4 regions of the Oleiphilus sp. HI0079 genome follow, and region 2 is predicted to be linked to each of the others. Evidence: predicted binding sites of a transcription regulator. Region 2 holds the regulator's gene; each other region holds the start of a gene.
The links. Region 2 encodes sigma-54, which starts transcription at its own class of promoters, with help from an activator protein. Its sites were predicted from a motif close to TGGCACNNNNNTTGCTNT; they were not measured.
Positions count from the first base shown of each region.

Region 1 (7,550 bases), on a different contig from region 2:
GCAAATAGGTTGCTGCCATCTTTAGCAAGAGACATGTGAACGTGCATGCCAGAACCGTTGTCACCAACTAGAGGCTTCGGCATGAATGTCGCTGTTTTGCCGTATGCGTGTGCAACGTTATGTACGCAGTACTTAAGGATTTGTACTTCGTCCGCTTTCTTAACAAGCGTGTTTGCACCAACACCGATTTCACACTGACCAGCAGTACCCACTTCGTGATGGTGTACTTCGATCACAAGACCCATTGCTTCCATTGCAGCACACATGGCGCCACGTAGGTCATGCAAAGAATCAACTGGTGGTACTGGGAAGTAACCGCCTTTAACGCCTGGACGGTGACCGATGTTGCCGCCTTCGAATTCTGCGTGGTCGCTCCATGCAGCTTCTTCAGAGCTGATTTGGTACATTGCGCCGCTAATATCAGCTTTCCACTTAACATCGTCAAATACGAAGAATTCTGGCTCTGGACCAAACAAGGCGCTGTCTGCGATGCCTGTAGACTTCAAGTACTCTTCTGCACGTTTCGCAACAGAGCGTGGGTCACGCTCGTAACCTTGCATTGTTGATGGCTCAACAACGTCGCAACGCAAAATGAGTGTGGTTTCTTCAGTGAAAGGATCAAGAACCGAAGTAGTGTCGTCAGGCATAAGGATCATGTCTGACTCGTTGATGCCCTTCCAGCCAGCAATTGATGAGCCGTCAAACATTTTGCCTTCTTCAAAGAAGTCTTCGTCAACTTCTGTAGATGGAATGCTAACGTGTTGCTCTTTACCGCGTGTATCTGTGAAGCGAAGGTCTACCCATCTAACTTCGTTCTCTTTGATGAGACCCAGAGTGTTCTCTGACATTTTATTACTCCATATTACGGATGTTACTGAACGGCTACCGAAGAGATAAGCAGTTCTTGTTTATTTCAGGTTTCGGCTAAATCTTCGCGCGCTGCGTTGTTATTTCCGAAAGTCTGACGATTTATAAGCCCCAGGACTGCAGCATGTCTCATGCTCCACTCGCTCTTGGCGCTGATAACCTATAAATGGGCGAGCAGAATAGCATGCTCCCTTATCGCTTTCATAGGCCTGCAGGCGTTCTGCCCACTTTTGGTTCACTTAGAAAGCAAGGTTCTTGCCAGTTCGGGCTTTTAGTGTTTTCTGCAGGATAAACAACGACCTATAAAAAACTGAGGTTTTAACTCTTGGTCTGAGTGACCCATGTTGGTGCAATAATTCTTTGTCTGATCCATTATGGGGCGGCTGACTCTGTTTGCAGTCAAAGGCATGATTGCAAATAAATGTGCACCTTGTATTTATCTGCGTTCGCTTTCTGTATAATCCGCGTCCTTTTTAACGCCTCCTACAATGTTTGAGTAATGCTACAGTGATTGAGAACCTACGTAATATCGCGATTATCGCGCACGTTGACCATGGTAAGACGACCTTGGTTGATAAGCTTCTAAGCCAGTCTGGAACTTTGGATCGTAAGGATGAGGGTGCCGAACGCATCATGGACTCCAACGATCAGGAGAAAGAGCGTGGCATTACCATTCTTGCGAAAAATACCGCGATCAAATGGAACGACTACCGAATCAACATTGTAGATACGCCCGGACACGCCGACTTTGGTGGAGAAGTAGAGCGCGTATTGTCGATGGTAGATTCTGTTTGTCTACTTGTTGATGCTGTTGATGGTCCTATGCCGCAAACGCGCTTTGTGACTTCTAAAGCATTTGAGAAAGGTCTTAAGCCAATTGTTGTTATCAACAAAGTTGACCGCCCTGGTGCGCGTCCTGATTGGGTTATGGATCAAGTTTTTGATTTGTTCGATAGTCTCGGTGCGACGGACGAGCAGTTGGATTTTCCAGTGATCTACGCATCAGCGATTAATGGCATTGCCGGCCTTGATCCTGAAGATATGGCTGACGATATGACGCCGCTCTACGAGATGATCGTTGAGAAGGTGCCGGCACCAGACGTTGACCCAGATGGGAAATTTCAAATGCAGGTTTCTGCGCTAGCGTATGACAGCTATGTCGGCGTTATTGGAGTGGGTCGAATTACGCGCGGTACGTTGTCGCCAAATCAACAAGTGATTATTGTTGATGCAGAAGGTAAAGAGCGCAAAGGTAAGGTTCTGAATGTAAAAGGTTACCTCGGTCTTGAGCAGGTAGAAACCCAGCTTGCGAGTGCCGGAGATATCGTTTGTATTAATGGTATTGACGGGCTAGGTATCTCGGATACGCTCTGCGACCCTGAGTGTGTCGAAGCTTTGCCGGCGCTTTCTGTTGATGAGCCAACGGTTAGCATGACCTTTATTGTTAACGATTCTCCGTTTGCAGGCCTTGAAGGTAAGTTTGTTACCACGCGGAACATTAAGGATCGCCTAGATCAGGAATTGATCCATAACGTGGCGCTTCGTGTTGCAGCTGGTGATACGCCTGATAAGTTTGTGGTTTCTGGTCGTGGTGAGTTGCACCTTTCAGTGCTCATTGAAACCATGCGTCGCGAAGGCTTTGAGATGGGTGTTTCTCGTCCTGAGGTAGTGCAGCGCGAAATTGATGGCGAAATTCAAGAGCCATATGAGCATGTAGTGATTGATGTAGAAGAGCCTCATCAAGGTGCGGTGATGGAAGAGCTTGGTCTGCGTAAGGCTGAAATGACCAACATGGAGCCAGATGGTAAGGGTCGAGTTCGTTTAGAATTCACCATTCCTTCAAGAGGTCTGATCGGTTTCCGTGGTGCCTTCCTAACTATGACTTCTGGCTCAGGCATAATGACTAGTGTGTTTGATCACTATGGCCCAGTTAAAGTCGGCGAAGTTGCCAAGCGTCAGAACGGCGTATTGGTGAGTATGCTGAAAGGAAAGACGGCGGCTTATTCTTTGTTTAACTTGCAGAGTCGCGGTCGCTTGTTCCTCGGCCATGCGCAGGACGTGTATGAAGGCCAGATTATTGGTATTCACTCCCGCTCGAATGACTTGGCTGTAAATCCGACGAAAGGTAAGCAGCTAACCAACGTGCGAGCATCCGGTACGGATGAAGCGTTGACCCTAGTGCCACCAATCATTCACACGCTTGAGCAAGCGCTCGAGTTTATTGAAGACGATGAGCTTGTAGAAGTAACGCCTCAAAGTATTCGCTTGCGTAAGAAGCTTCTTACAGAGAATGAGCGTAAGCGCGCCAAATAAAACTTAGGTTTAACTTCTGAATCAAAAAGGCCGGAGTATATGTTACTTCGGCCTTTTTTTGTGATGAAGATTGCCAACAATAGTGCCGGAAAGCGTGGAGAGCAATAAGTAATGAAAGCACTTATACAGCGTGTAAAGAGCGCTTCAGTTGTTGTGGGTGGTGAGCTAGTTGGTGAGATAGATCAGGGCATCCTGCTTTTTATCGGGGTCGAGAAGCATGACGATACTGTGCTGGTCGATCGCATGCTCACTAAAATTCTAAAGTATCGTATCTTTGAAGACGAAAATGGTCGCATGGGACGAAGCCTGCAAGACGTTCAGGGAGGCTTATTGGTTGTTTCACAGTTTACGCTTGCAGCCGATACAAAAAAGGGAACGAAACCGAGCTTTTCAAGTGCGGCGAGTCCAGAGCATGGCAGATCAATCTATGACTGTTTTGTCGAAAAGGCTCAGAAGGCACATGATCGAGTGGCAACTGGAAGGTTTGGGGCAGATATGAAAGTGAGCTTGCTTAACGATGGCCCTGTTACCTTTATGTTTGAGCTTTAGCTTGTCTTTAGAGTGCAATCAGTTTCTGTTTTTGTAGGGTCTTCATCCCTCATTGTCGCCTGAAAGCGTCTGTTACTGCTTAGACTTTAGTCTAGGCGCTATTAAGTGAGTTGTGCATTATTTGAGAGCAGCATTAGTGCTGGTGTTGTATTTTGGTGCTTTGTGCAAAGGCTCTTGTAGCTGTTTTCAAGGCCTCGCTACGCCGTAAGCCATGGCGCCTCCCCTACAAAGCGCATCTATTTTCTTAAAATATACGTTTTTCGGCCGTTTGAGAGCTAATTTGGTTCACTTAGGCTGGGCTCTATTACTACCTGTTCATACTGTAATAGGGCTTGGTCTTCGCAGATGGGGCGGATTTTGCCTATTTTCTATGTATTCGCACCAAAAAGTTGCGTAATTCAATATCGTGTACTAAACCGAAACTAAGGGCTGGCTTTAAGTAGCTCGCTTAAACTATTGTTAATAAAGTAATATTCACCATTTTCGGCAAGGTGGGCATCGCGCGGTTGGCACGGTTTTAGCTAAGTTACTTGGGCTGGTAAAGGGAGTGTCCTGAGTGGAGAAGTTTTGCTCAATAGGCGTTTCTTGCTTTGAAGGTTGTTTTACATTTGTCGTTGAAGTTGTACAAAGTGAAACAAAGTACGGGTGGTTTTGGTGATCAAAATATTGAACACTTGCGTCACTTTCCTAACTAAGCTGTAACGTGCGCATTGATTGAACTTTGGCTTAAGATAACTTTGGTCGAACCAAAAGCATGTTCTACATCCTGATTTAACTTTGTTTAAATCGATTGCAGTTCATGACATTGGTGAAAGAAATCAAACAAGTTTGTCGCTTGTCATATTTCTGTCACGAGTGTGAAATTAAATGGGCGCCACTTTGGGGCATCCCATCGAAAATACTAATAAACGATTTAATAGCTATTAAATTACTTAGAACGAACGGGCATCAGCCCAATCTTCAATTAGAAATAAGGAAGACGAAATGAAAAAGACTCTGATCGCTTCAGCTGTAGCAGCAGCTACACTAACCTCAACTGCGGCATTCGCAAAAGAAAGCATCGATCCAATTAAATTGGGCGTGTTTGGTAACATTCAGCTTGCTCACTTCTGGAACGAAACTGATCTGAATGGCGCGAAAAGCGGCTCTCACGAATTCGCAGACGGCGGTTCTACACTTGGTTTCACGCACGAGCACATGATTTCTGAAGGCCTTACTGGCTTTTTGAAAATGGAATTCGAATTTGACGCTGATGACAAAAACAGCTCAAAGCCTAATGGCCCAGGCCTTAGCGAAACTGACGAAACGTACATCGGTGTGAAAGGCGACTTCGGTTCTGTTCAAATCGGTTCTGACGACACTGTTTACGAGCAGTTCATCAACATCACCGATACTTCTGAGCAGATCGGTCTTGGTGCTAACTTGACGACGATTGGCGAAGGCGACAACGCGCAGTACGTTGGTACGTTTGACGCGATCAAAGTTGGTGCGACGTACAAAATCGATGGTGATTCTACTACGACTCGTGGTACTCAGCTTGCAGCAGCATTCGAAACTGAAGAGTTCTACGTAGCAGCGGCATACTCTATGGCTTCTGACACTAACTACGGTAACAACAAAGGCCAAGACGCTATCGGTATTGCAGCAGCAATGATGATGGGCGACCTAACGCTTCAAGCGCAGTACGAAACGCTTGATGAGTCTGAGTCTGGCCAGAAAGACGGCGGTGACTACATGGGTCTTCAAGGTCTTTACAACATGGGCGCAACTACGTTTGCTCTAGGTTACGGCATCTACGGTACGGATGCAGATGGCGCAACTGACGACGATCAGTCAACTATCTATTTGCAAGCGCTTCACAATGTAAGCGACAACATGTACGTATACATTGAAGCAGCTCAGTCTGATGGTTACGACAACGTTAAAGATCAAGACGACACAGCAACTGCTATCGGTGCTACTTACTACTTCTAAGTTTTACTTAGTTAGCTAGTATTGAAAACCGGCCTTCTGGCCGGTTTTTTCGTTTCTGCGAGTTAAAAAGTGTATAAACTGAATGATGTTTATCGAGTAAGCTTGGGAATAGAGTGATGGCGAAAGAGCTAGAGTTAAAACTGTCCTGCACGGAGGCGCTCTCGTTTGCGCAGCTTGAGCAAGCGATGCTCAGTACTGGTGCAGCGCAAACTGACCTAACACAAAGCGGGCCCGCTCAAGCTGATGTAACCCAAGACAATGCAGCGCAAATTAAGATCATGCAGCTTGAAAATATCTATTTTGATACCGAAGATCTGACGCTTCATAAGAATAAAGTGGCTTTGCGGATTCGAAAAAAAGGCGTTGCGCCTAATACCCGTTATATCCAAACGCTTAAAACCGCAGGCAAAAGCGTGAATGGCGTTTCGCAGCGGGGAGAATGGGAATGGGAATTAGCGAAGCCTATTTTGAGCACTAAAGCGTTGGAGTCGCTCGATGTTTGGACTGCACAGTTACATGCTACCAATTTGCAGTTAAAGCCCGTATTTCGAACCGATTTTCAGCGTACCGCCAAGATTGTTCAATGGGGTGGCCACCACTTCGAGTTAGTCTTGGACGAGGGGGAGATCACCGTTCCGGGTACGAAAAAGGCACAGCCGATACATGAGGTCGAGATTGAGTACCTCGGAAGCGCTAAGGTATGCGAGTCGGTTGAGCTAGATGAACGATCTGATGGGCTGAGCCATAGCGGCAGTGCTGCAAAAGAACCGCATGCAGCTATGCTCGAATTAAGTACAACTCTCTGCCAAAAGCTCCCCTTGCGCGCCGACGATATAAGTAAAGCGCAGCGTGGCTATATTCTGTTTTGTTCGTGACGTTTTAGTATTGCTCTGTTCTTCGCTAAGGGCGGATGGTGGCCGCTTATTTTGGGCATGCACTTAGCCGGTGTTTGTCCTGTTACCGTGCACTTAGACTCTCGGCTGTGCTTGATCTTAAGCAAGAATTGCAATGCTGTAGAAAAATCATCCTCGTCGTTGGTTACTTAGAGAAGAGGGCGCTGCTAGACTGATAAATAAGTTGAATCACTTCATGGCACTTCACGTTTATGGAATTAAGCACTGCCCTTTCGGGTTTACCAGCGTCACTTCAAAAACCTGCACAACAAGCGCTTGAGCGTCTCCAAGAAGCCTCAGAGATATCAACGCTTAGTCAGCGCCAATTTAACTTACTCGTAAAGGGCTTGGGGCTTAGCCCATTCGTCGCTGAGGTGTTGCAGCGAAGGCCCGAGCTGATTGTAAACTTGCTTGATGCAGGTTCTCCGCTTTTTTGTGGGCGCAATGAGTCTCAGATGCGCGAGTTGCTTGCGCCTCAAGTCCAGGCATGTGAAACCGAAGACCAGCTTATGGCGGTGCTTCGGCAATTTCGTAATGCCGAGCAGGCGCGCATTATCTGGCGGGATATGTGTAATCTTGGTGCTCTTGATCCAGCAACTGATCCAGCAACTGATTCAACACTCGATTCCACTTTATCCGAGGCGTCTGCTTTGGCCGATGTCTGCATTCAGCAGGCTGCAGAGTGGCTGCACCGAATGCTGAGCGAGAAGCACGGTGTGCCGCGTGATCGAGAGGGCGGCGAGCAGCAGATGATTGTCCTCGGTATGGGCAAACTTGGCGCGAAAGAGCTGAATGTTTCATCGGATATTGATTTGATCTTCGCCTATCCGGCCAGTGGCGAAACGGACCACCCCAGAAAGCCTATCGACAATCACCAGTTTTTTGCCAAGCTGGGTCAGCGGTTAATACATGTGCTTGATGCGCGAACTGTAGACGGCTTTGTCTATCGCGTAG
Region 1 covers NZ_LWFT01001338.1:3,476-11,025, forward strand. Annotated here, with positions in the region: gene glnA (glutamate--ammonia ligase) at 1-848, opposite strand, end outside; gene typA (translational GTPase TypA) at 1,375-3,180, shown strand; gene dtd (D-aminoacyl-tRNA deacylase) at 3,292-3,729, shown strand; gene A3750_RS23140 (porin) at 4,714-5,703, shown strand; gene A3750_RS23145 (CYTH domain-containing protein) at 5,820-6,578, shown strand; partial or broken gene A3750_RS23150 (bifunctional glutamine synthetase adenylyltransferase/deadenyltransferase) at 6,809-7,550, shown strand, end outside.
Region 1: a site for sigma-54 is predicted at 1,111-1,128, ahead of glnA (glutamate--ammonia ligase). Genes of this name have one in related genera too.

Region 2 (6,783 bases):
ACTAAGACGCGCCCTGAATCGGGGCGCAATTGCCCGCCGATCAGCTTCAAAAGGGTCGTTTTGCCAATGCCACTAGGGCCCATGATCGCGGTCACCTTGCCGCGCGGGATAGACAGGGTCAAACCATCAAAAATATTTCGATAACCCCGAGAGAAACAGAGACTCTCGACTTCAATGTAGGAGGACAAATGGTTTCCTGTATTCTTATAACACATCCTAGGAGGGCTAGATTCTAGCGAGCCTAGTTCGTCATTTACAAGTTAAAACTAAACAAGATTTCACGAACCGCATTAAGCTTGCTTTGACAAGGTAAGTTCAGCAAAATGCGCTCTCCTTCCCCCATCGAATTTTGTGAGCAAATCAAGTGTTAGTGTTCAGTGTAGCCCTTATTGTAGGACTGGTTATTCTAATCTGGAGTGCCGACCGTTTTGTTGAAGGTGCGGTATCTACTGCATTGCATCTCGGAATGACCCCCATGCTCGTCGGCTTGACCGTCGTTGCCTTCGGGACATCCGCTCCCGAACTGATTGTTTCTGCGATGGCTGCGCTACAAGACTCAAGCAACTTGGCAGTCGGCAACGCCATTGGCTCCAACATTGCGAACATTGCATTAGTTCTTGGACTAACTACGCTCGTTTCAGCGATTCCGATTAAGCTTGGCATACTTCGAGTCGAACTGCCTATTCTATTAATTGCTACCAGCCTTGCGACGCTCGTTATAATCGACGGCACGATCGTTTTTTACGACGGCTTGATTTTGTCCGGCTTACTCATCATATCCCTGATCGCGCTCGCCAAGCTTTCTTCATCTTCCGAAGAGCTTCCAGAAGAGATAGATGAAGCCAGCGACATCCCTCAAGCAAAAGCTTACCTTTACCTTATTGGAAGCATTGTTGCTTTGGTCTTGAGCTCAAGAATGCTTGTCTGGGGCGCGAGCGGCATCGCCACCGAGCTCGGCGTTAGCGATCTCATCATCGGGCTAACAATTGTCGCAATTGGCACAAGCCTCCCAGAGCTGGCAGCCTCGATTGCAAGCGCACTAAAAGGCCACCATGATCTGGCGCTAGGAAATATAATAGGGTCAAACTTATTCAATCTACTTGCCGTCATGGCTATACCCGCCTTTATATCGCCGCCAATCATTGACCAGGTCTCGTTATTCCGGGATTACGGCTTTATGCTTGTACTCACATTTGGGCTTGCGATTCTTTGCCTAGTAAATCATGTGAGTAAGCGCGACCAAATTGGTAAAATAGCCGGCATCACGCTTTTATGCAGCTATATTGTCTATCTAGTTATTCTTTACAAGGACTCGGTTACAGCACTAGCATGAATTACATTGAATCAGGCAAGCGCACCATTGAGATTGAGCGAAATGCAGTAAATGCCCTGCTCGATCGAATAGACAGCAATTTTGAGAAAGCTTGCGAAATCATGCTCTCCTGCAAGGGACGCGTTGTCGTGACTGGCATGGGAAAGTCTGGTCACATCGCTAATAAAATTGCCGCCACACTCGCCAGTACTGGCACCCCAGCGTTCTTTGTCCATCCTGGCGAAGCAAGTCATGGCGACCTAGGAATGATTACTCAGCAAGATGTCGTTCTCGCTATATCGAACTCCGGCCAAACTGAAGAAGTTGTAACGATCTTGCCTTTGATCAAACGCATGGGCGCCCCCCTAATTAGCATGACCGGCAAGCAGAGCTCCACACTCGCCAAGGCAAGCGATGTATCATTAGACATCAGCATTGAAACCGAAGCCTGCCCTCTTGGTCTCGCCCCAACCTCAAGCACAACAGTGACTTTAGCATTAGGCGATGCGCTTGCAGTTGCACTACTTGAAGCACGCGGATTTTCTGAAGAAGACTTTGCCTTTTCGCACCCTGGTGGGAGCCTAGGAAGAAAGCTCCTCCTAACCGTCGAGCAAATCATGCATATCGGCGATAGAGTGCCAAGCGTACCGCCCTCATCCTCCTTATCAGAAGGCTTATTTGAGATTTCACGTAAGGGGTTTGGGCTGACTGCCATTGTCGATAACGACAACAAAGTAGAAGGTTTGTTCACTGATGGAGACTTACGCCGCGCCTTTGACGAACAGGTAGACCTACATCAAACCGACATCGGCAGCATTATGACCAAAAATTGCAAAACCATTAACAAAGATGCGCTGGCAGCCGAAGCCCTGCATGTAATGGAAGAATATAAAATCACAGGTCTGCTGGTTACCGAGCCTGACAGAACCCTAGTCGGTGTAATTCATATGCATGATTTACTAAAAGCAGGTGTTGTATGAGCAAGCAGCTCGATGAACAAACGCGTTCAAAGGCAAAAAACATAGCACTTCTTGGACTAGATGTAGACGGAGTGCTCAGCGATGGTCGCATCATCTTTTCAGCACAGGGAGATGAGCTGAAAGCTTTTTGCACTCTAGATGGGCACGGCATAAAACTCCTGCAACAGAATGGTATCAATGTCGCCATAATCACAGGCCGCAACTCACCCCTGGTTGCGCGTCGCGCCCGAGACCTAGGCGTCGAACACTTGATCCAAGGCAGAGAAGACAAGCGCGTCGCTCTTGATAGCGTTCGCCAAGCACTTTCATTAGAGTGGGAGCAATGCGCCTATATGGGCGATGACCTGCCAGATCTATCTGCAATGCAAGCTAGCGGGCTAGGTTTTTCCGTACCAAACGGCCACCCATTCGTTCGCCAGCACGCCGACTACTGCACGAATACAAAAGGTGGTGAAGGCGCAGTTCGGGAAGTTTGCGATTTAATTCTCGACGCCAAAGATCTGCTAGATGGCATCCATCAACACTTCTTAGAGAAGTAGGCACTGTCATGGCACGGCTTAAGCCCAGATCTCGTTTTGTTATACCTCTCATAGTGGCCGTCTTTGGGGTCAGCATCTACTACGCGAATCAACTGGAACAAAAGACGTCATTGATTCAGGAAGACACTACACGAAAACCAAGCGCCTTTGCCGAAGGCACCGAACTAAAAGAGTTTAATGAGGAAGGCGAGCTGCAACTGCTCATCAAAACGCAGCGATCATACTATTACGAAAGCGAAAACCTTATTGAAACTGAACGCCCACTGATCGACTATGTTAATGAAACAGGCGAACAATTTCGCTTAGACGCAAAAGATGGACAATATCGAACAGACACCGGAATGCTAACCTTGCAAAACGAGGTACTGATGTCTCGCGTTGGAGAAACTAACGATCTCATTACATTCGAAACAGAGGATCTTCGCATCGACACGGTGAATGACTTTATATCGACTCCCGGCAAGGTTAAGATAACCCAAAATCATAATACGCTGACCTCGTCAGGCCTTAAGGCATCACTAAATGATAGAAAAATTGAGCTACCGCAGCGCGTTCGAGGCACTTACAATGCCCAGAAATAGCTTGAATGCGCTGATCGGTTTTCTAGCATGCCTTGCCCTTTTTCCCGCGCAGAGTCATGCCATAGACGTTGATAGAAACCAACCCATTGAGATCGAATCCGACAGCGCAACAATTGACGATTCGCAAGGTCTTTCAACATACCGCGGCAACGTACTTATAAAACAAGGCAGTACAAAGCTTACCGCTGACAACATTACTGTCTTCGCAAAAGACCGCAGCGTCACGCAAATAGTCGCCATCGGCTCTCCTGCGACATTCAACCAACAAGACCCGGGCAGTGACGACGCAACCACCGGGCAGGCTGAGCAAATCACTTACAAAGCCGAAGAAGCCGTTCTTATATTTAGTGGCGATGCGAAGCTTGCACAAACGACGAACTCGTTTTCGGGTGATCGAATTGAATATGACATTATGCGAAAAGCAATTAGAGCCAAAGGCGACGAAAGCACGGGAACACGCGTTAAAATTCAGTACTTCCCTAACCAACCGACTACGCCAACGGAAGACATACAGAACCCTTCAAACGAAGCGGAAACAAGTACAAATGAGGACAAGCTCTAGCGCATGAAAACCCTTCAGGCAAAGAACCTCGCCAAAAGCTACAAAAAACGCCAAGTAGTTATCGATGTTTCACTTGAGATTCAATCTGGGCAAATTGTTGGTCTTCTCGGTCCGAATGGCGCAGGCAAAACAACCTGTTTCTATATGATTGTCGGCTTAGTCCCTCAAGACAAGGGCAACATATTAATTGACGATAAAGACATAAGCAGCCTTCCTATGCATGGCCGCGCAAAAGCGGGCATTGGCTACCTCCCCCAAGAGGCCTCAATTTTTCGCAAACTGACTGTGTATGAAAACATCCTAGGAATTCTGCAAACGCGAAAAGATTTAAACAACAAACAGCGTGAAGACAAAGCCAATCAACTACTCGAAGAATTCCACATTCAACATATTCGAGAAAGCCACGGCATGGCTTTATCAGGCGGCGAGCGCCGACGAGTTGAGATAGCCAGAGCCCTTGCAATGGAACCAGACTTTATTTTATTGGATGAACCATTCGCAGGCGTTGATCCGATTTCAGTCAGCGACATCAAACATATTGTTCGCCAGGTGAGAGATCGAAATATTGGCGTATTGATTACTGACCACAATGTGCGCGAGACGCTAGACATCTGCGAGCAAGCCTATATTGTAGGGAATGGACACATTATCGCATCAGGCTCTCCCGAGGACGTTCTCAAAAACGAAAAAGTCCGAGAAGTTTACCTCGGCGACGAGTTTACAATTTAGAACCAAATTCATTGTGCAATTTCCAGTGAAAAAAGGTTTATATATGAGAGTGAAAAACTCGTTCAATTTCTCCTCGGAAGTTCTTAAAATAGAAAAACGAGCTAGCTCCTTTGGGCAGCATAAAGAGACGACAGTCCACAATGACCAGCATTACAAGAAGCTAGGATGACCGACAAATGGTAATGAAGGCATCCCTACAACTCAAAATGGGGCAACATCTCACGATGACCCCACAATTGCAGCAAGCCATAAAACTGCTGCAATTATCGACATTGGATCTTCAAGCTGAAATACAAGAAGCGCTTGAATCCAATCCAATGCTCGAACTGATGGAAGATGGCGGTGACTCTAGCAATTCATCAAGCGATGAACAGTCGAGCAACGTCAATCAACAGTCAAGCGAACCCGAGGGCAATCAACAAGTCGAAGCGAAAGAGCTACACGACAGCGAGCGTGAAGAATTTAGTGACTCGATTCCAAATGACTTACCTGTTGATACTGCCTGGGAAGATGTTTATCAGTCTTCGGGGCCAGCAAGCTCAGGATCTGGCTCTGGTTCAGATGAGATGGAAAGCGACTTTGAGAGTCGTAATTCGCCAACCGAAACACTCAACGATCACCTCCTTTGGCAGCTCAACTTAACACCTTTCTCAGATAGAGACCGCTTTATAGCAGAAAGCATCATTGACTCGATCGATGTTGATGGCTACCTAAGAAGCGATATTGAAGATATACATCAAGGCCTCTTCAACGAAGAAGACGAAGATCCCGTTGAACTCGATGAAGTTGCTGCAGTATTAAAGCGGGTGCAACACTTCGATCCAGCCGGCGTGGCTGCGAAAGATCTCCAAGAATGCTTGCTACTTCAGCTGCGCCAACTAGATCCAGAAACAAAGTGGCTTCCCCAGGCAAAGCTAGTCGTTAGTCACTATATAAATTTACTTGGTAGTCGCGACTACGCACAACTGATTCGACGCAGTCGCCTGAAAGAAGACGACCTGATCGACGTATTAAAGCTCATTCAATCTCTCAACCCGCGTCCCGGTGAAGCGATTATCCAGAACGAACCAGAATACGTCGTTCCAGACGTCATTGTTAAAAAAGAAAAGGGCCGCTGGAAAGTAGAGCTCAACCCGGAGATCGCTCCTAAAATTCGAGTGAATAGCGGCTATGCTGGCTTCATCAAACGTGCAGACAACAGCGCCGACAACAACTTCATGAAAGACCAATTGCAGGAAGCAAAGTGGTTCATCAAAAGCCTGCAAAGCCGGAATGAAACCTTACTCAAAGTCGCAAGCAAGATTGTTGCGCACCAACAGGGTTTTCTAGACTATGGTGAAGAAGCAATGAAACCATTAATTCTTCACGATATTGCGCAAGCGGTCGACATGCACGAATCTACGATTTCGCGCGTAACAACACAGAAGTACATGCATACGCCACGCGGCATTTTTGAGTTAAAGTACTTTTTCTCAAGCCATGTTGGCACTGCCTCTGGCGGCGAGTGTTCTTCGACTGCCATCCGAGCCATCATTAAAAAGCTGATTGCCGCTGAAAATCCAAAGAAGCCGCTAAGCGACAGTAAGATTGCAGAAGTACTGAAAGATCAAGGAATTAACGTTGCTAGACGTACGATAGCGAAATATCGAGAAGCGATGTCTATTCCACCTTCTAATGAAAGGAAACGCTTGATGTAAAAAGCGAATTAAGCGTTTTGTGATTTAGAAGCAGACCGTTAGCGTCTACGCTAACAAAATCTACGAGGAGATAACTATGCAAGTAAATATCGCCGGTCACCACGTTGAACTCACTGAGTCAATGAAGAACTACGTAACCGAAAAGCTAGAGAAACTCGAGCGTCACGTGGACGGTATCACGAATGTGCAAGTCACCCTATCTGTAGAAAAGCTGAGACAGATCGCCGAAGCCACCTTACATGTTTATGGAACAGATGTTCACGCAACAGCTGAGGACGAAGACATGTACGCCTCTATCGACAAGCTTATTGATAAACTCGATAGACAAATACTCAAACTCAAAGAGAAACAGGTGTCGCGCTCTCACGGTGCAGCCTAGAAAC
Region 2 covers NZ_LWFT01001228.1:170-6,952, forward strand. Annotated here, with positions in the region: partial or broken gene A3750_RS21705 (ABC transporter ATP-binding protein) at 1-188, opposite strand, end outside; gene A3750_RS21710 (calcium/sodium antiporter) at 365-1,333, shown strand; gene A3750_RS21715 (KpsF/GutQ family sugar-phosphate isomerase) at 1,330-2,292, shown strand; gene A3750_RS21720 (HAD family hydrolase) at 2,289-2,831, shown strand; gene lptC (LPS export ABC transporter periplasmic protein LptC) at 2,840-3,412, shown strand; gene lptA (lipopolysaccharide transport periplasmic protein LptA) at 3,399-3,974, shown strand; gene lptB (LPS export ABC transporter ATP-binding protein) at 3,978-4,703, shown strand; gene A3750_RS21740 (RNA polymerase factor sigma-54) at 4,886-6,400, shown strand; gene hpf (ribosome hibernation-promoting factor, HPF/YfiA family) at 6,477-6,779, shown strand.

Region 3 (7,550 bases), on a different contig from region 2:
ACTAAACAAGACAAAGAGATCCAAGAGCTTTGGTCTGCGAATAGATTGCTCAAACAAAGCCTCAACGAGATGAAGTCTGGAAGCGACGAAAATGATGGGCCGGAGCCACCACCGCCGCACTACTAATCGCAAAATTGTTTTGCCTAACCAGTGATCGCGTTTTTTAAACCCAAATACCTCTCAAGATTCAAAACACCGTGGTTTACAAGGCGCGGCGGGATCGATAATATTTTCGGTGCATGGATGCAGAACTAACGTCAGAGGAAGGAATCCCTGACAACATCGCAGTCGTTTCAATAGCGGACTGCTCTGCTCCATGTGTTTTCTCACATACATTACAAGGAGCAGTATATGTTCAATATAAAATCTTTTGTTTCTCTCGTTTTCGCAGCCGTGTTTGCAGTGTTATTTATGCAGGCATCTCTCACGCATGCCAACGAGCCAGAGCCCGCCATCGCCTCCGCACAACAGGTCAACATCAATACAGCAGATGCTGAGGCAATTGCTTCGACCTTAAAAGGAGTAGGTATGAAAAAAGCGCAGGCAATTATCAATTACCGCGAAACCTATGGCCCATTCCATGATATTGAGGAGCTGGCTGAGGTCAAAGGTATCGGCAAAAGTACCCTAGAGAAGAATGCGGGAATGGTTGTTGTAAAATAAGGGCTAAACCCAAAACGTAATAGATATAAACAGCCAAGCTCTACAGAATTTCCGGAGGCTTGGCTGTTCTACCCCATCGAAACAAATACTCAAAACACGCTTTGAGAACAAATAACCTAACTATTAAAAACTTTTTTTTTGGGGGGGGGATCAAAGGTATCTATCACCATCAAGCCATAGTCGAGGCCCTTGAGTTGAGGCGTCTTCACCGGTCATTGCAGCAACGCTTAAACCAACCATTCCAGCATAGATCAAACTTAACAACAGCACCGACACCTTAATCCCCAAACAGTTTGAAAGGCCATAAACTATTTTACTCTCGTCATTACTGCCTTGAGCGCGATGGATAGAACCGAGCACGATACCCCAACAAACAAATACTAGGGTTTGCGGAACTGGCATCACAAGAACACCAGATACTAAAGAATAAAGTAATCCCGCCAACCAGGATAAGAAAAACGCATCGCTACGCGAGTAAAAACCGACACGATACACATGAACAAAGTACAAACGCATTGTCCAGCCAACCATCAGCAGAGCGATGGCAACGGCAACTGCTCCCCACTCATATAGCATTTCGAGCAAGAAATTATGAGGATGACCTACACTACTGACACCCGATAGATCTGAATATAGGCCAGGACCAATGCCTAGAAGCAAATGACGCCACTGCAAATGATCAATAACCGATAACCATATCGGAAGCCTTCCCCCATCACTCAAATACTGGGCAGACACAGATGAAGCCTCGTCAAGCTGAAAGCCATTAAGCAGCCCATACGCAGATACAAACGCAACTAACGTATGCACTAACAGACCGACAAGAAGTCTTCTATTAAAAAAGAGCAGCGCGAACAGCATTAACGACCAGCACAATGCGATACCAAGACCACCACCAACGAACATTAACATCAGATTTGCGAACAAAATTAAGTGTGCGGCAACGGCTATGCGCTTTACGGTCAACAAATAACTTAACAGAGGGAGAACGAAAACCTGCGCCTGATTAAAAAAGCGGATGTTGTCGAAGCCAAAATAGACGATCGACGCTTTAATACTGTCTCCCTGAAACACCGCAAAACCAAGAAACAAGGTTGAATAAATGATAACACCAGAATGAAACACAACTACCAAGCACAGCACTAATGACGTAACACCCGCATCCAAAAAAACGGCCAAATATAGACAGGTGACGAAAAGCAGAGCGAACAACGTGACATACATTAGCGAGTTCACTATATCCGAACTTAACACTGCGGATATGCACCCAAAGCCAATCACTAACGCCATCATAGAAAATATTCGGGGCAACAACAGAGGCGAATCGGCTCTAGTAAATTGTTCAAACGATCTAGCACTAAAACAAAACAAAACCCCGACACAGCAGAGTAACATCGCTTGTGCTAAACGCTGACTATCATAAAAAGAATCAGAGATACTGAAAAAGAACTGAGATAATGATAAGAATAAAAAGGCGATAAAGCTTAAAACGAAGATCGCTTTTTGGAGAATCATAATAACTACTCTAAAAAAAAGGGCCCGTCAGGGCCCTTTTCTAATCCTTTAGATCGGATTAACTTTCTGTACACTCACCTGGACGGTACTTAGCATCCATTGCGGCAGGGATAGTACAACGCCAGTCACCATCAATACTTCGGTTAAGCGTAATCGTCTGGCCAAGAATCGAAACGTTCACGTTCTGAAGAGTACACGTAATCTGTCCTTCAACCGTTGCTGTTGGCTGAGTTACAGCTAGCGTGCAGTAAGACGTGCCAGCTGAGCCAATGTAGCCAATATCAGCTGGGTCAAGTGACACAGCTTCGCCTTGGTTTGCGATAACTTCGAACTGCGTTCGCAAAGGAGTGATTTCCGCAAGCGCCGCAGTTGTTTGTGAACGAATAGTGTAATCCTGATACGCAGGAATCGCGACTGCTGCCAAAATACCGATAATCGCAACTACGATCATCAATTCAATAAGGGTAAAACCTTGTTGTGCTGCTTTCTTCATAGAGTGCATGTTTTTCATTCTTTAAATCTCCGCTGATTAAATATAAAGACCGCTCGCTTTGCTTAACTTTTGTGTCGAAGAAAACTGCCTCCGACGTTTCGCTAAGTGAGCTCATCTTTGAACGTGAGCTTTGTTAAGCGCGTCTAACCTAACACTAGCAGAGGTCGTGCCAAGCGCAAGAAAATAATTTGTTTTGCTTATTCAACAATGACTTACCTCGCTTTTATAGCTTTCACTCGAACGAGCTAACTCCTCGCAGCTACCTACAAAGGACATACAAAAGTGTCAAATTTTGTCACTATCTGTTTATTTCGAGCGACATTGCATCGGTTTAACCACAGGAAAACCGCGCCTACCTTAAAATTCCTTTTAAAAACCGAAACTTGCTCTACACTTTTAATTAAATTCCTGCATATAAATACTGATGCGTTAAGTTCGATTGCTCGCATTTATAAGCAGAACAACTTAGCTAACTTATATTTGTATATAAATTCAGCGATTTAAATAAGACACAAGCAGCAAAGAGAAACGCATACGCATGGCTACCAATACGCCAACCAATCTAACTGGCCTAGCACGAAAATTCGTTCTTGATCATATTATTGATGAAGACACAGCTCTAAAGGCGCAATCGCATGCGATAGAAAACAACATACCTCTGATCACCCACTTAGTTTCAGAAAACTTGGCGAACTCGAAAGCGATCGCTTTTAGTGCCGCAGAGGAATTCGGCTTACCCGTTCTTGATCTAAACGCATTCCTCAAGGTCTCGTATCCCGAAAAAGTCGTTGAAGAAAAATTGATCCGCAAGCATCGCGCGCTACCTCTATACGTGCGTGGAAATCGACTCTTTATCGCCGTATCCGATCCAACAAACGTTAACGCCGTAGACGAGATTAAATTCCATACAGGGATGAGTGTTGACTCAGTATTAGTAGAAGACGACAAGTTGATCAGTGCTATCGACAAGTACCTTGAATCTCAAGACGACTCGATGGGCGATCTGGATGACGCCGATTTAGATATCGATATTGATGACGGCTCATCAGATAAGGAAGATGAAGCTATCAGCAACGAGGCCGACGACGCTCCGATCGTTAAGTACGTTAACAAAATGCTGCTTGATGCGATTAAACAAGGAGCCTCGGATCTTCACTTTGAACCCTACGAAAAAACTTACCGAGTTCGTTATCGTACTGATGGCATTCTTCATGAAGTATCTAAACCATCCATTAAACTTGCGCCGAAAATCGCAGCCCGCCTGAAAGTCATGTCACAGATGGACATATCCGAGAGGCGGATGCCGCAAGATGGCCGGATCAAGATGAAACTCTCTAAAACGAAGGCCATCGACTTCCGGGTCAACACCCTACCCACCCTTTGGGGTGAAAAGATCGTCCTGCGGATTCTCGATCCAAGCTCTGCGAAGATGGGTATCGACGCGCTTGGGTATGAAGACTTTCAGAAAGAACTTTATCTCGAAGCATTGCACCAACCTCAAGGTATGATCCTCGTGACCGGCCCTACCGGATCGGGAAAAACTGTTTCACTTTATACCGGCTTGAACATCCTAAATACGCCAGAACTAAATATATCAACTGCGGAAGATCCTGTTGAGATCAACCTAGAGGGTATTAATCAGGTTAACGTAAATTCAAAAGTCGGCCTTAACTTCTCGGAAGCACTTCGTTCCTTTTTGCGACAGGATCCTGACATTGTCATGGTTGGTGAGATTCGAGATTTAGAGACCGCCTCTATCGCGATCAAAGCCGCGCAAACCGGTCACTTGGTCATGTCAACCTTGCACACTAACAGTGCACCAGAGACCCTGACCCGTCTAATCAACATGGGTGTACCGGCGTTTAGTATCGCAACATCCGTATCACTTATTATTGCACAGCGATTGGCACGACGCCTTTGCAGCAGCTGTAAAGAGCCGATTGACATACCTGGTGAAACATTGCTCAAAGAAGGCTTTACCCAAGATCAAATTGATGCCGGCATCACAATCTATCAACCGAAAGGCTGCGATAAGTGTAATAACGGCTATAAAGGAAGAGTAGGTATCTACGAAGTGGTCAAGATCACACCAAGCATTTCTCAACTCATTATGCAGGAAGCCGACTCGCTCGCGATCGCAAAAGCTGCTGATGAGGAAGGGTTTAACGATTTAAGAAAATCTGCATTATTAAAAGCAATTGAGGGCGTTACCAGCCTTGCAGAAGTACAGCGAGTAACGAAGGAATAATCATGGCAGAAAACACAAAAAAACTTATCGCTTTTGAATGGGAAGGCACCGACCGCAAAGGCAATAAAGTAAAAGGCGAAATGCGTGGTGAAACTCAAGCAATCGTAAAAGCCCAACTTCGAAAGCAAGGCATTAATGCGAAGCGCATACGCAAACCTTCTTTCAGCTTCGGCGGAGGAAAAAAGAAAATCACCCCGTTTGATATCGCAATATTTGTGCGCCAATTAGCGACCATGATGAAAGCGGGCGTCCCCCTAATACAGTCTTTTGAAATTGTTGCAGACGGGGTTGAAAACCCAACTCTAAGGGAGTTGGTGCTCGACATAAAGAATGACGTCGCTGCGGGTAATAACTTTGCAGGCGCATTAAAAAAGCATCCTGCTTACTTTGATGATCTATTTGTAAACCTCGTCAACTCGGGCGAGCAATCAGGTGCCCTCGAGACCATGCTGGACCGCGTTGCGACCTACATGGAAAAAACAGAAACCCTTAAGAAAAAAGTCAAAAAAGCCATGACCTACCCAATATCTGTTGTGGTCGTAGCATTCATCGTAACGGTAATTTTGCTGATCAAAGTGGTGCCTCAGTTTGAAGCTCTCTTTGGAGGATTTGGCGCCGAACTTCCGATCTTCACCCAGTTCGTGATTGGAATATCTGAGTGGATGCAAGAATGGTGGTTAATCGTCATCGCCGGAATCGGCGGCTTTTTGTATGCATTTAAGCAGGCCAAGCTACGAAGCCAAGCTTTTCAAGATGCCGTTGATCGTTTTACGCTGAGAATTCCTATCGTTGGCAACATCATCGACAAGTCTGCGGTTGCTCGGTTTGCCCGAGTACTTTCGACAACATTCGCAGCGGGTGTCCCATTGGTTGACGCCCTTGACTCAGTAGCCGGTGCTACGGGAAACGTTGTTCACCGCAACGCGGTACATACAATTCGTGATGAGGTTAGCTCAGGAACGCAGCTCCAGTACTCAATGAAGCAAACAGAGGTATTCCCAACCATGGCCGTTCAGATGGTCGCGATTGGTGAGGAGTCCGGTGCATTAGACAGCATGCTCGACAAAGTGGCCGAGCACTTTGAGGAAGAAGTAGACAATCTAGTTGACAACATGACCACCCTTATGGAGCCTATGATTATGGCGGTTCTTGGGGTTCTAGTCGGCGGCTTGATCATCGCGATGTACCTCCCTATATTCCAAATGGGCGCTGTGGTTTAACCTCTTCGAGCGTAATCAAAAGGCAAAGCAAGCGCTTTGCCTTTTTTATTATGAGTATTAATTTCTCTTTGAATATGGCAAGCGACTGACCTAACGATGCAAGAATTTTTTACCACTCTCAACCAAACCCCTTTTTTACTCTACTCCAGTTTCCTAGTCCTCGGTCTACTCGTAGGCAGTTTTCTAAATGTGGTTATACACCGCCTGCCAAAGATGCTTGAACAGGAATGGAAGTTACAGGCTTCTGAGTTTTTAGAACTCGAGCCCCCAAAACTTGAAAACCTAACCCTTTCAACACCAAACTCAACCTGCCCTAAATGCGGGCATGCGATAAGAGCTTGGGAAAACATCCCCATCATCAGCTACCTATTTCTTCGCGGAAAGTGCAGCGGCTGCAAAACGGGAATCAGCATTCGCTACCCTCTTGTCGAGCTCACTAGTGGCTTGATGTGCTTGGCTATCGCCATCGCATTTGGTGCATCTTACGCCGGACTTGCTTTACTTCTGTTTACTTGGGCTCTTATTGCACTGACCATGATCGATGCAGATACCCAGCTATTGCCAGACAACATAACGCTACCTTTGATGTGGCTTGGCCTTATTGTTAACTACTTCGAGCTGATTACTAGTTTCGAAAGTGCTTTTTTTGGAGCGGTTTTTGGTTACCTTGTTCTTTGGTCGATATACTGGCTATTTAAGTTACTTACTGGCAAAGAAGGAATGGGCTATGGTGACTTTAAACTACTCGCCGCACTCGGCGCATGGCTCGGATGGGAGATGCTGCCCATCATTGTACTACTGTCTTCTGTTGTCGGAGCTCTTTATGGACTAGGCGCGATGCTGATACAAGGACGAGACAAAAACAAACCGATGCCGTTTGGCCCCTACTTAGCGGTCGCAGGTTGGGTCGCACTAGTTTGGGGCAACGAAATTAAGCGCGTTTGGCTCGGGTAACGGGCATGATGTTTAACCTACAGCGACTCGCTATCGACATCTACTTTCACAAACCCCTTTAGCGAAGCATGGCAACTATTCAATGCTAATAATCGGTTTAACTGGCGGAATTGGCAGCGGAAAAAGCGCTGCGAGCGCCCACTTTGAGAAGCTTGGAATTCATGTCGTCGACGCAGACCTTGTCGCTCGCGAAGTCGTTGAACCAGGCAAGCCCGCTTTAGCGACAATCGCTAAGCAATTCGGCGCGGATATTCTAAATGAGTTCGGAGGACTCGATCGCACTAAGCTCAGGGCAATTATATTTAGCGACACGAATGCTAAGCGCTGGCTTGAAGCACTACTTCACCCAATCATTCGCTCCGAGATTATCCGCCAGATTTCAAATGCAGAGTCGCCTTACGCAATCCTAGTATCCCCGCTTTTATTCGAAACCGACCAGCACAAGCTCTGCTCAAGA
Region 3 covers NZ_LWFT01001006.1:4,724-12,273, reverse strand. Annotated here, with positions in the region: gene A3750_RS18310 (SlyX family protein) at 1-126, shown strand, start outside; gene A3750_RS18305 (ComEA family DNA-binding protein) at 352-663, shown strand; gene A3750_RS18300 (O-antigen ligase) at 814-1,887, opposite strand; gene A3750_RS26955 (pilin) at 2,237-2,689, opposite strand; gene pilB (type IV-A pilus assembly ATPase PilB) at 3,210-4,919, shown strand; gene A3750_RS18285 (type II secretion system F family protein) at 4,922-6,139, shown strand; gene A3750_RS18280 (A24 family peptidase) at 6,236-7,093, shown strand; gene coaE (dephospho-CoA kinase) at 7,176-7,550, shown strand, end outside.
Region 3: a site for sigma-54 is predicted at 2,826-2,843, ahead of A3750_RS26955 (pilin). Genes of this name have one in related genera too.

Region 4 (7,550 bases), on a different contig from region 2:
CATACTTCAGTCATCTAGCCGCCAAAGTGACGTTGTTGCCCGCTGGGGTGGTGAAGAGTTTTTGGTCGTGCTCTTTAATTCAGACAGAGAGCAAACATCTGCGTATTGCGACAGACTGCATCAGCGCATCAAGGCAAGCACTAACGAAGGCCCCTTGTACACCGTCAGCATTGGTGTAGCTCAGTTAACTGAAGATCAAATCGACCAGCCAAATGTGCTCGACATACTCATCAAGCAGGCAGATCAAGCCCTTTACCAGGCCAAAGCGAACGGTCGAAACAGAACAACGTTTTTCGAGCAAGCGAGCCAAGCTTAGTCCATAACACTCAACGAACAGACCAGCACCTTGGCTCTCGTTTTCTTTGCGTTCCGGCAAGCACTTCCTTCAAACACGCACCCTGAAAAAATTTCATACCCATGTAAAAAGCGGCCTGTTATTTAAGAGACAGCGCGAGGCCACGCAGGGCCGATAATCCGAATAAGCGATTAAACTCAACGACTTATAAAGAACGGTACGGTATTCGCTTCAGTCATGGGGTATTTTCGAATGAAGGATGAAGCTATGGACAACGCGATAAATGATGCAACGCTGCAACGCATTGAAGAGTTGATCGATGAAAAACTCTACGGATGGCTTGAAACGACCCTGACCCATATCCCCAATTTCATTGTCGCGCTTGTTATTCTTGTTGTTTTTTTTATCACCGCAAAAATCGTCGCGATGGTTCTGAGAAAAAGTTTTCTACAAAGGGATGGAGTCTCATCAGGTTGCAGATTTAATGCTGACGATTATGCGCATTATCATCATCGGTCTTGGGTGTTTTATTGCACTGGATTTTTTAGGGTTGAAAGGGACCGTCACTTCACTCCTTGCGGGTGCTGGTATTGTCGGCCTGGCGCTAGGTTTCGCTTTCCAAGACATTACCGAGAACTTTATTGCCGGTGTTGCAATGGGCATCCGCAAGCCATTTCGCCCTGGTGACATCATTCAAACCTCTGAAGTCTTTGGAACAGTGAAGTACCTCAACTTTCGCAACACCATCATCGAGACCTTCTCCGGGCAGCTTGAAATCGTGCCAAACAAGCATCTATTTCGTAATGTGCTAACAAACTATTCTTACTCGGGTGAGCGTCGCATTGATGTGCCTGTTGGCATCTCATACTCTGATGACATTGATGCAGCAAGTAAGGCGATTACAAACAAGCTCAACACCCTTAACGGTGTGATTCGCCAGGACGAAACCTCTTGTTATGCAGCGGGGTTTGGAGATTCTAGTATCGACTTGGTGGCGCGCTTTTGGATTCATTACCCAGACGGAGATTACCTGAGAAAAATGCATGAAGCCGTCGCTGCCATTCATTCAGCTCTAAACGAAGAAGGCATTTCGATTCCATTTCCAATCCGAACGCTCGATTTTGCTGTAAAAGCAGGTCAAGCCTTGGATGAAAGCGTTATACAATTCAAGAAAAAAAGCCAAGCCTAGTTTGTGCTGAACGCACACCACAGGTACATTGATCGAAAACCGAATCTACTCATTTTTTAAGAGATGCTATATGAGCCAAGCCCGCACTTTTATCCACGTCAGCAATAGCGATCTGCAAACGCTATTGATGCAGCTTCCCGCAATGAAACGCTGCATTATCACAAGTGGAAGTGAGCTTGGTTTTTGGCTCGAAGAGTGCATTGAGCTGGAGGCAAATATCGCAATCATTGATATGGATGCCGTGACAGCAAGAGAGTTATCTCAAGTGGAGTCTTTGGATAATGTCGACTTCATGTTCTTCAGCGATGGCAATCCAAATCCCGCACTCGATACACTGATGGCCAAAGGTGGCGGATATCACTTTCGAACACCGTTCAATGAAACCGCTATCAACGAAGCGTTAGAGGACTTGCTTGAAGACCATGAGCAGCGTACGCGACAAAAAACACAGGCTTTAACTAGCGACCTTGATCAATTTGGTCAATTAGTAGGTTCGCATAAATCCATGCGAAAACTGTATCGGGCCATCCGACGTGTCGCAGGCACCGATGCCAACGTATTGGTCATTGGCGAAAGTGGAACGGGCAAGGAGCTGGTCGCGAATACCATTCACGCCATGAGCCCGCGCTCCGACGAGCCGATGGTCGCAATTAACTGCGGCGCATTGAGCCCAGAACTGATTGATTCACAACTATTTGGCCATAAGAAAGGCGCGTTTACTGGCGCAACAAGCGATCACAAAGGCGTTTTTGAACAGGCAGGCAACGGCACCGTCTTTTTGGATGAGGTCACCGAAATGCCGATCGAGCAGCAAGTAAAATTACTGCGTGTTCTGGAACAAAGTGAATTCAAACCTGTCGGTAGCGAGCGAACACTCAAGACATCGGCCCGTATTATTGCAGCCACCAATCGCGATCCATTTGACGCAATGGAGAACGGCTTTCTCCGAGAGGATTTATACTTTCGTCTTGCGCAGTTCCCTCTCACCGTTCCCGCGCTGAATGAGCGTGGTGAGGATGTAACAGGCCTCGCTAAGCACTTTGTCGCGTATTTGAATCAGGTGCATGAACAACACATTCAAATCGAACAGGCCGCCTTAGATTTAATTGCCGAACACCACTGGCCGGGGAATGTCAGAGAGCTGCGCCACTGTATTGAACGCGCGTTTATTCTGGCGGAAGACGCGATTACTCGCGAGAACATTCTGATACTCGCCTCAGAGACAGAAACCAATGAGGAGGTTGGCGTCCAGGGCATACCAACAGGCGTGCCACTAGAAGAAATCGAACAAGCTGCCATTGAGAAAACGTTGGAAGAAAACGAGGGCAATAAAACAGAAACCGCCGATCAATTGGGCATTAGCGTTAAAACGCTTTACAACAAACTCGACAAGTACCAAAGCGAGAGTGATAACTGAGTCCAGACGCTCGCTCAAACCAAGAACAGAACCGTTGTTATTAAGCTAATCGTCAAGAGATCGAACACTGTCACGCATGCCTGCACAGCCATCAAATAACAAAGCCGCCTCAACAAGCTCCGGCCAAGAACAGCATAACCGCCGCGTTCAGATTTGTGGCTCGTTGTTTAGCAAGCTTGGGGATGCCCTCTCAAATACCAAGGTCGTTCTTCCAGCGTTGTTTCATGCGATTGCTGCACCGACTTTTTTTGTTGGGTTGATCTCACCTATTCGTGAAGCTTTCTCGATGTTGCCACAGGTTTTTCTGACCGAACGCGTCAACCGACAAAAGAAGCCTCAAACTATTTACGCGTTTGGCGCGCTTGCTCAAGCCTTATCTCTTGCTGCGATGCTGGTGGCGTTTTTAAATCTCGAAGGCTGGATTGGCGGCCTTGCCATTCTGATCGCCTTACTATTATTCAGCTTGGCGCGAAGCTTGTGCTCGCTTAGCTCAAAAACGGTACTCGGTGCGACCGTTCGAAAATCCAAGCGCGGCGGCTTACTCGGCACTGCTGGAACAATCGCAGGTGCCATCAGCGTCGCCTATGGCATTTGTTTATACATTTATACAAACCGTCTACTGAACACAGAACCAAGTTCCGCTTCAGCCGCCTCAACCAACCAATCCGTTGATTCAGGCGCGGTGGTGAGTCAGGGTTTGGCGGAACATCATTGGATTTTGGGTAGCCTATTGGGCGCGGCAAGCCTCTTCTTCGCGTTAGCCGCCGTTAGCTACTTATCTGTACAATGGCAAAACAAGAGTCCAGACTCCTCTTCCGGCTCAACTCCAGATCAGTCGCCTCCCGCTTGGCGTCTCTTGATGAATGACACGCACTTTGCGCGCTTTGTAATCACCCGAGCTTTTATGATGGTCTCTGCACTTGCGATGCCTTACATCGCAATGCTCTCTCTGTCTTCATCGCAACAGGATTCAACCTCAACCATCGCCGTCTTTGCGCTACTGGTAATCATCGAAGGCTCCAGCAGTCTTGTAAGTAGTCGCTTTTGGGGCACAGCATCTGATAAGAACAGTCGTATGGTGCTCATTAGTTCAGCGCTTTTAAGTTGCGTTTTATGCGCATTCGCTACCGCGGGACTCAGTGACGTGCTTTCGCCTCCTACTTGGGCTTGGTTGCTGATGTATGCGCTGTTAAGCCTGACGCACAATGGTGTTCGCCTGGGTCGCAAAACGTTTGTGGTCGATCTGGCCGATGACCAGCAAAACAGTAATGAAAAGCGTACAGATTATGTCGCCATCAGTAATACCTGTATTGGCGCACTGTTACTGCTATTTGGCCTTGCCTCTGCGGTTCTGGCACAGAGCTCGTTACTTGCGCTGTTTATCGTATTCACCATCAGTGCGCTTATCGCGACCGTACTAGGCTTGACGTTAAAGCGTATCTAACGCTCTCCCTCCCTGAACTTTTTTCAAACGATCGGTAAATTTCGCCCATCAAAGTACCCTCCAAATAACCAATAAACATATAAACCATTGATTTTTATATGCTTTATATTCTGGCACGACCCCTGCAACCTATTCATTGACGCTTAGCGTTGAACACCATTTTTAACAGGGAGCACAGTATGAACTTCAATAAATCATTTCTAGCCTCGGCCATTCTTTCAACGGCTGTTACAGCAACCGTTTCCGGTTCAGCATTAGCGGGCCAAGGATATGCACACGAGATGGAAGGTAAGCTCAATTCAGCTTGGCTTGATGGAAAAGTAGAAATGGCCTTAATGCTGGACAAAAACCTGAATAACTTTGAGATCGACACCACCGTTGTCGGCACCACCGCATTTCTGACTGGTCGAGTGGACAATGAGCTGGATCAGCGTTTGGCAGAGGAAATTGCCGCAAGCGTTGAAGGTGTCACTGAGGTTGAAAATAACTTAACAGTCGCGCAAGGCTCTGCAGAAGCACCCATTGATGAACAGCTGGTGGATGCGCGTGTCGACGCTGTGCTGGCGATGAAATTGTTGCTTGAAAACGAAGTAACAAGCAAAAACATCGATATCGAAACGGAAGATGGCGTGGTCATTTTGAGTGGCTCAGTGCCAACGCAGGCGGAAGCCGATCTCGCTATAGCAATCGCCAACAATACCTCTGGCGTCGAGAAGGTTGAGAGCAAACTTGAAGTCGAAAGTTAAACCGCCGCTGTCGTGTTTATAAAAGAGAAAAATCCAATATCAGTAATCAGGAGAAACAGCATGTCTATGACAGAGAAACTAAAAAATACGCTTCATGATCAAATTGAGTCTTGGGAGAAGCAACTCGATGAACAAAAAGCGAAGCTCAAAAAAGAGTACGCAGAGCACAAAGCTGCGGACTCTAGAGAAGCGCTTTTTGAAGACAGTAAGGAAAAAATAGAGGAAAAGGTGGAGCAGCTGAAGCGAAAAATCTCTGCTGCAAAATCTCAAATAGAAGAAATGGCTGACGCTTAAAGGCTCAGCGAAGGTATCGCGGAGAATCGCCTGCATGGGGTTCTCCGCCCTTCACCTGCCCTTCACCAGCCCTTACACCAACCTGTTTCCTGCGAACGACTAAACCAATCAGAGGTACTTATCATGACTCAGCAACATCAGTGGACACCCGAATACAAACGTACCGAAGACGATGATCTACGCCGAGTAGGCGTTGAGGTAGAGCTTGCAGGCTTGTCGCCAGACAAGATCGTACACTTGTTACAGTTGCGATTTGGCGGCGTCGAAGAAATTGAAAGTCCGTTTGTTTATCACTTAAAGGATTCGCGCTTGGGTAATTTTCGTATCGAACTCGATGCAGAACTACTGAAAAAGCATGGCGAGCAAATTGAAGTCGAAGAAGACGAATCAGGAAAAGATCTACGCATGAAGGTGATCGATCTGTACACAGATGCCTTAACAAACTCAGCGGAGCTTTTCGTTCCTTGGGAGATCGTGACAGACCCTATTAAGATGAAGGAGCTTTCGATCCTCAATCCTATTTTTCCAGAGTTGAGAAAGGCCGGCGCAGAGGGTACGAAAGAGTCACTGCGCTATGCGTTTGGCGTGCATCTAAATCCAGAACTACCCTCGCTTGAAGCCGAGACGATCCTGCGTTATCTGCAAGCCTATATTGTGATGCACGATTGGCTAGTCGAAAAAGAAAATGTGGATTTGATGCGCCGCATCACGCCGTACATTGCGCCGTTCAAAACGGAATACATTCAAAAAGTGCTCGCACCAGACTATAAGCCGACAATGGATCAGCTTATTGACGACTATCTAGAGTACAACCCGACCCGTAATCGCTCACTCGATATGCTGCCACTTTTTGCGCACATCGATGAACAACGCGTTCGTGAGGTAGTGAAAGACTCGCGTGTTAAAGCGCGCCCAACACTGCACTATCGTCTGCCAAACTGTGAAATCGACGAGCCTAGTTGGGAGCTTTGGACTGTATGGCAAAACTGGCTTCAGGTTGAATCACTCGCAAATCACAAATCGTTGCCCGAGCTTGCCGCGGAGTATCTCGAGTCAATGCAGAATTTAAGCCATCGGTTCTCAAATAAATGGAGTGAACAGATCGACGACCAGCTTGAGAAAATCGATCCGGCTTAGTACGCCATCGCAAAGAACACTCAATCGCGTGACCCCATTCTTTTGATAAGGAGCCGTACAATGAGCAACACGAAACCAAAAGTGTTAGTGACAGGGCCGAACAAGCGACTTAAATTTGGTTGGTGGGCGACACGTTATGCCCTGAGACATCTAAACCTAGACATAGAATACGCAAGCCCTGGCGATAAAGTCACACCCGAAGAATATGATGGCTTGATCATTGGCGGTGGCGACGACATCGAGCCAGAGCTATATGGCTTATTGAAGGACGACAAAAAAAAGCGCGCGTATGACCCGGAACGAGACCGTTTTGAGCTAGCGCTTTTGGAAAACATGCTCAAGCGCAACGTCGCACTGTTTGGAATCTGTCGCGGTGCCCAGTTGCTCAATGTCGCTCAAGGTGGAACGCTTTTAAACGATATCAGGCCGCATCGTCAGCTTACCTCCAACCGAAGAACGCTCCGAGCAAAAAAGCCTGTAAAGGTTGAATCGAATTCAAGGCTGCACGCTCTATTAGGCACAGAGCAAGCTTGTGTGAATAGCCTCCATGAGCAAGCGGTTGACCGTTTAGGAGGCGACCTAAAAGCCGTGGCCGCTGACCGCGACCACTTTATTCAAGGGATAGAATCGCCTTCACATCGTTTTATGATGGGCGTTCAGTGGCATCCCGAGTATCTGCCTTTTCAGGCAGACCAGCGCAACCTGTTTAGAGGCTTTGCACGTAGCGTTCACTCGATCGCAAATCACGGTTGAGGCCTTCTATGCCTCGACCTCATATGCCATTACCTGAAAAGTAGGCGAACACTTGTGTGCAATTTGCCAACTTTCCCATAGACTGCGCACATCGAATGAGCGATTATTCACTGCGATGACCGCGGGATGCATGGCCTCTCCAATAGGGTGCCATTCAACGACTCACAACAAGATTATCAATTAGTAGCACGCAGCCATAATGAGCGATTCACCCGAGCTAAAGCCATCCATTGAGCTAAAACATCTAGCAAGCATTGGCGACCAACAATATCCGA
Region 4 covers NZ_LWFT01001150.1:22,193-29,742, forward strand. Annotated here, with positions in the region: gene A3750_RS20380 (GGDEF domain-containing protein) at 1-316, shown strand, start outside; partial or broken gene A3750_RS27380 (hypothetical protein) at 563-691, shown strand; gene A3750_RS20385 (mechanosensitive ion channel family protein) at 780-1,484, shown strand; gene A3750_RS20390 (sigma-54-dependent Fis family transcriptional regulator) at 1,555-2,901, shown strand; gene A3750_RS20395 (hypothetical protein) at 2,978-4,345, shown strand; gene A3750_RS20400 (BON domain-containing protein) at 4,525-5,091, shown strand; gene A3750_RS20405 (hypothetical protein) at 5,152-5,385, shown strand; gene A3750_RS20410 (amidoligase family protein) at 5,509-6,522, shown strand; gene A3750_RS20415 (gamma-glutamyl-gamma-aminobutyrate hydrolase family protein) at 6,583-7,275, shown strand; gene A3750_RS20420 (AraC family transcriptional regulator) at 7,475-7,550, shown strand, end outside.
Region 4: a site for sigma-54 is predicted at 4,457-4,474, ahead of A3750_RS20400 (BON domain-containing protein). Genes of this name have one in related genera too.